DNA from 2 places in the Zoogloea sp. GDB6 genome. Region 1 is predicted to be linked to the other one. Evidence: predicted binding sites of a transcription regulator. Region 1 holds the regulator's gene; the other holds the start of a gene.
The links. The regulator HrcA, encoded in region 1, represses chaperone genes, less so after heat shock. The targets are predictions, from matches to a motif close to TNTTAGCACTCNNNGNCNNNGAGTGCTAANA.
Positions count from the first base shown of each region.

Region 2: AC1PQG_RS02225 (co-chaperone GroES) is a predicted target of HrcA. The motif match lies at 1,559-1,589, and genes of this name have one in related genera.

Region 1 covers NZ_CM161497.1:1,703,174-1,706,379, reverse strand. The annotation lists gene recN (DNA repair protein RecN) at 1-15, opposite strand, end outside; gene AC1PQG_RS07745 (NAD kinase) at 42-926, opposite strand; gene hrcA (heat-inducible transcriptional repressor HrcA) at 1,058-2,086, shown strand; gene hemH (ferrochelatase) at 2,098-3,198, shown strand.
Region 2 covers NZ_CM161497.1:486,636-489,841, reverse strand. The annotation lists gene groL (chaperonin GroEL) at 1-1,115, opposite strand, end outside; gene AC1PQG_RS02225 (co-chaperone GroES) at 1,173-1,463, opposite strand; gene AC1PQG_RS02220 (TolC family protein) at 1,764-3,026, shown strand; gene AC1PQG_RS02215 (efflux RND transporter periplasmic adaptor subunit) at 3,023-3,206, shown strand, end outside.

The DNA.
Region 1 (3,206 bases):
AAGATGACGCAGCATGAAGACAGAGAAAGAATTTGAGCAGATCAGCCGTGGCGGGGTGCGGAGCTCCAGTGCAGCTTTTCACGCAGCATGGCGAAATAACTGTAGCCCACCGGATGCAGCAGGCGAACCCGGTGGGGCGAACGGGTGATCTGCAGGGTGTCGCCCGCCCGCGTGTCGTACCGCGTCTGCCCGTCGAAATGCACGCGGGAGTCGTGTGGTGGCAGCAGCACGATCTCGATGCGGCAGCGATCCGGCAGCGTGATGGGACGCGCGGTCAGCGTATGGGGGCACATCGGCACCAGTGCTATGCCGTCTACGCTCGGATGCAGGATCGGGCCATTGGCCGACAGGGCGTAAGCCGTCGAGCCGGTCGGCGTCGAAATGATCATGCCGTCCGAACGCTGGGTATAAACGAACTCTCCGTCGATACGCAGATCGAACTCGATCATGCGCCCGAGATCGCCCTTGTTGACCACCACATCATTGAGCGCCACCGTATGAAACACGCGCTTTCCATTGCGGAGCACTTCGGCGTCGAGCAGCACGCGGCTTTCTTCCGAATACCGCCCCTCGAGCACCTCGCTGATCTTTTCCAGCGCGACCTCCCGGGATATGTCGGTCAGGAAGCCGAGCCGCCCTTGATTGACGCCAACCAGCGGCACCTCATACTCGGCCAGCCGGCATGCACTATTGAGAAGCGTGCCATCGCCCCCAAGTACGACTGCGAGATCCGCCTGGACACCGATCTCCTCGTAGCTGGCGACGGAGAAACCCGCCGTCAGCCCGGTGGAACTGGCAGTCCCCTGCTCGATCAGCACCTGGAGCCCCAGGCCGCGCAAATGATTGGCCAGCCGAAGCACCGCTTCAGCCACTTCGGGGCTCTGATACTTGCCGATCAGCGCAATCGTCTTGAACTCACAGGTCATGCGCCGATTAAACCACATTATTCATGGACGTCGCAGGCGACCAAGACAAAACAGAGCCAACCGGCACCATTCATGCTTCTCATGAGCGCGTCCCTTCCTTAGAATCCCAGCGTCTCTCCGAGTCTTCCGCCATGACCAGCCTCGATCAACGTTCGCAAATCCTCCTCAAGACCCTTGTGGAGCACTACATCGCCGAAGGCCAACCGGTTGGCTCGCGTGCCCTGTCGCGCCATTCTGGCCTCAAGCTGTCCCCCGCGACGGTGCGTAACGTCATGTCGGACTTGGAAGAGCTCGGCTTCATCACCAGCCCGCACACTTCGGCCGGCCGCGTACCCACCGCGCGCGGCTATCGTTTCTTCGTCGACAGCCTGCTCACGGTGCAGCCTATCGACTTGGGCCAGATGCGGGAGATCAAGGGGCAGATCCAGCCCGGCGAGCCGCAGCGGGTCATCAACGCCGCCTCCCAGCTACTGTCCGGCCTCACCCACTTTGCTGGCGTCGTGATTTCTCCGAAACAGGACGCCATCAAGATCCGCCAGATCGAATTCGTCAGCCTGTCGGAAACCCGCGTCCTACTGATCCTCGTCACCACCGGCGGCGACGTGCAGAACCGCATCCTGTTTACCAAGCGCCAATACAGCCCGGCCGAACTGGTCACCGCCGCCAACTACCTCAACCAGCACTTTGCCGGCCTGGCATTCCCCGAGATCCGCACACGCATCCAGGACGAGCTCAAGCAACTCCGCTCCGACATGACCGACCTCATGAGCGCGGCCGTCGAGGCCGGCAGCGAGGCCCTCGAAGAAACCCAGAGCACCTACGTGATCTCCGGCGAAACCAACCTGCTCGATGCGGAAGACCTGTCCTCCAACATGGCCCGCCTGCGCGAGCTCTTCAAACTGTTCGAACAGAAGACCGGCCTCATGCAGCTCCTCGACATCTCCAATCGCGCTCAGGGCGTGCAGATCTTCATCGGCGGCGAGAGCGGGCTGAGCCCCCTCGACGACTGCAGTGTCATCACCGCACCTTACGAAGTAAACGGCCAACTGGTCGGCTCCGTAGGCGTCATCGGCCCGACCCGCATGGCTTACGAGAGGGTGATCCCGATCGTCAACGTCACCGCCCGCCTCCTAACCAGTGCCCTTTCGGGCCACAACTGACGAAAGCCGCCATGTCCCGCTACTGGCAGGAGCCAGCCCATACCCATGGCCAGACACCCCGCATCGGCATCCTGCTGGTCAATCTTGGCACACCGGCCGCGGCAAGCGCCGATGCGCTTCGCCCCTATCTGAAGCAGTTCCTGTCCGACCCACGGGTCGTCGAGATTCCGCGCCTCATCTGGTGGCCGATCCTCAACGGCATCATCCTACGCACCCGGCCCGCCAAGTCCGCCGCCAAGTACGCCAGCGTGTGGACCGATGAAGGCTCGCCGCTCAAGGTCCATACCGAAAAACAGGCAAAGCTGCTGGCCGGCTTCCTGACCCACGCGGGTCAGCCGAACCTGCAGGTGAGCTGGGCCATGCGTTACGGCCAGCCGTCCATCCGCAAGCAGCTCGATGCACTGCGCAGCGCCGGCTGCAACCGCATCCTCGTGGTCCCGCTCTACCCCCAGTTCGCCGCCAGCACGACCGCAACGGTCATCGACGACGTGGCCGACTGCCTGCGCCATTGGCGCAACCTTCCCGAAATCCGCTACGTACGCAGCTTCGGCGACGATCCGGGCTACATCGCCGCCCTGGCCCAGTCGGTGCGCGACCACTGGAAAAAAGAGGGGCAGGCCGACAAGCTCGTGCTCAGCTTCCACGGCATTCCGCGCCGCAGCCTGGATCTGGGCGATCCGTACCACTGCGAATGCCACAAAACCGCCCGCCTGCTGCGCGAGGCCCTGCAGTTGCCCGAGGAGCGCGTCATCGTCAGTTTCCAGTCGCGCTTCGGCAAAGCCGAGTGGCTCACACCCTACACACAGCCGACGCTGGAGCAGCTGGCACGCAGCAAGGCCGCCGCATCGGTGGATGTCATGTGCCCCGGTTTCGTATCCGACTGCCTCGAGACACTCGAAGAGATCAACATGGAATGCCGGGAGGCCTTCCTCCACGCCGGCGGCCAGCGCTTCAGCTACATTCCCTGCCTGAACGAGCGAGAGGACTGGATCGAAGCCTTGATGAAGCTGAGCCTCCGCCAGTTGGGCCACTGGCTCGACGAAGCAAGCCCGGACCGGGACCAACTGGCCCGCCAGACGGAGCGTGCCCGTGCCATGGGCGCAGCATCATGACCACAATC
Region 2 (3,206 bases), 1.2 Mb from region 1:
AGCTTGGCCACGCGCTCTTGCAGCTTTTCACGGTCGTAGTCGGAAGTGGCTTCCTCGATCTGCACGCGGATCTGCTTGACGCGGGCTTCGATGCGCTCGGCAACGCCGGCGCCGTCGATGAGGGTGGTGTTTTCCTTGCCCACTTCGATACGCTTGGCCTGGCCGAGGTCGTCCAGCGTGGCCTTTTCAAGGGTCAGGCCGACTTCTTCGGCGATCACCTGGCCGCCGGTCAGCACGGCGATGTCTTCCAGCATGGCCTTGCGACGGTCGCCGAAGCCCGGAGCCTTGACGGCACAGGTCTTCAGGATGCCGCGGATGTTGTTCACCACCAGGGTGGCCAGGGCTTCGCCATCGACGTCTTCAGCGATGATCAGCAGCGGACGGCCAGCCTTGGCGACTTGCTCGAGAACCGGCAGCAGGTCGCGGATGTTGGAGATCTTCTTGTCGAACAGCAGGACGAAGGGGTTGTCCAGGATGGCAACCTGCTTGTCCGGGTTGTTGATGAAGTAGGGGGACAGGTAGCCGCGGTCGAACTGCATACCTTCGACGACGTCGAGTTCGTTGTTCAGGCTCTTGCCGTCTTCAACGGTGATGACGCCTTCCTTGCCGACCTTTTCCATCGCGTTGGCGATGATGTCGCCGATGGAGGAATCGGAGTTGGCGGAGATGGAACCGACCTGGGCGATTTCCTTGTTGGTCGAGCAGGGCTTGGACAGCTTCTTCAGCTCTTCCAGGGTAGCGACGACAGCCTTGTCGATGCCGCGCTTCAGGTCCATCGGGTTCATGCCGGCGGCAACGAACTTCATGCCTTCGCGGACGATGGACTGGGCCAGCACGGTGGCGGTGGTGGTGCCGTCACCAGCGATGTCGGAGGTCTTGGAAGCGACTTCCTTGACCATCTGGGCGCCCATGTTGGCAAACTTGTCCTTCAGCTCGATTTCCTTGGCCACGGACACACCGTCCTTGGTCACGGTCGGGGCGCCGAAGGAGCGCTCGAGCACCACGTTGCGGCCCTTGGGGCCCAGGGTCACCTTGACCGCGTCGGCCAGGACGTTGATGCCTTCAACCATGCGGGCGCGAGCGGAATCGCCAAACTTGACTTCTTTAGCTGCCATTTAGTATTTCTCCGGAATTCTTTATCTAGGGACTGGGGAAGACGCGGGTGGCGAGGCTCAGGCCTCGAGCACGCCCATGATGTCTTCTTCGCGCATGACCAGCAGTTCCTGGCCATCGACCTTGACGGTCTGGCCGGCATACTTGCCGAACAGGACGCGGTCACCAACCTTGACATCCATCTTGCGCACTTCGCCGCTCTCGAGGATCTTGCCGTTGCCGACAGCCAGGATCTCGCCCTGATCGGGCTTCTCACCGGCGGAATCGGGGATCACGATGCCGCTGGAAGTGGTGCGCTCGGCTTCAACGCGCTTGACGATCACGCGATCATGCAAGGGACGGATATTCATCTATAGATCTCCTACTCGTTTCAAACCGGGCAAGGCTGCCCGACGGAAAAATGCGTTGGCCAATTCAGGTCTTGGCGAGAACCGGGGACGACGCCTATTAGCACTCACCCCCAACGAGTGCTAATAATAGGGTCGCCCAGAACGCTTTTCAAGTCCGCTTGCACAGCTTTTTCACTTCCTTCATATGCGCGGCACCTCTCCTGCCAGGAAACACAACGCAAGCTTTGCGCAAGAAAAAAGTAAGCTCACCGACAGAAAGTCTTTCTAGACTTAGCTAACTGCCCCATCCCAGATCCCGGCATGCGTCCCTGTCCCTTCTTCATCCTGGCCGCCCTTGCGCTGCCCCTCCCCTGCCTAGTGCAGGCCGCCGACGTCCAGCCCCTGGGTCTTGCTGACGCCGATCGCCTGCTGCTCGAAGCCAACCCGGCCATCGTCCAATCTCGCACAGCCCTGGCCGGCGCACGCGCCGGCATCGACATCGCAGCGGCCCGACCGAACCCGCAGCTGACCGTCGGGGCCACCTCTGTCGATCCCGGCGCGAAGGGCAGCGGCGGCTACTGGAAACGCCCCACTGACAACGTCGTACGCATCGACCAGGTGTTCGAGCGCGGCGACAAGCGCGCGCTGCGCCTGCGCGCCGCGGAAAGCAACCTGACCGCTACCCAGGCCGACCTGGACAACACCATCCGCCTGGCCCGCATCGACCTGGCCAACGCCTGGCTCGACCTGCGCGCGGCCCGCGAGATCCGCCGCATCGCCGACGAGAACGCCGCCCTCGCCCGCCGCGCCGCCGACGCCGCCGAGCTGCGCGGCAAGGCCGGTGACCTGGCTGGAGTGGACGTGGCCCGCTTCGCCGCCGATGCCGCCCGTGTCGCCAACGACGCCGTGCAGGCCGAGCTGGACCTGTCCCGCGCCCGTGTCGCGCTGGCGCTGCTGCTCGGCAACCGTGTCCCCGCCGATCGCGTCGATACCACCGACGAATGGCCTGGGGCCGACGCCCTGCCGGCACCAGGCGCATCAAGTGCAGGCGAGCGCTACGACATCGTGGCCGCCCGCCAGCGTGTCGAACAGGCCAATGCCTTGCGTGACGTGGCCCGCGCCCAGCGCACCCGCGACGTGTCGATCGGCGTGCAGTACGAACACACGCCGGTCAATCCGAACAGCACCGTTCCCGAAAACGCCTACGGTCTCAGCGTCTCCATCCCGCTGTTCCTCGGCTACGACTACCGTGGCGATATCGCCAAGAGCGAAGCCGATTACATTGCCGCCGAACAGCAGCTCGTCGCCACCCAGGCCGGCGTCAGCAGCGAGCGGACTCGCCTGCGCGCCGAGCAGGCAGCCAGCGCAGCGCGCTTCACCCGCATTCGCGACGTCGTGCTGCCGGCCGCCGAACGGGCCGCGCGCGGAGCCGACATCGCCATCCAGAAAGGCGGCATGAGTCTCACCGACTATCTCGACACCCAGCGCACCCTGCGCGCCACCCGCATCGAGGCCATCCAGGCCCGCGCCGACCTCGCCCGCGCCGCCATGCTGCTGCGCCTGGCCGGAGACACCCAGCAATGAAAACCCGACTGATCGTCATCGCCGCGGCCGTGGCCGCCGCTGCCGGCGGCGCCTACGTATATATTCACAACGGTACGGACGAAGCCACCTCCGAACCGGTGGTCATGAAGCCGTCGGCAGAGCCCGGCGTGCTGCGCTTCCCAACCGCTGCGCCGCAACTCACCCAAATCAAGGTGGAAC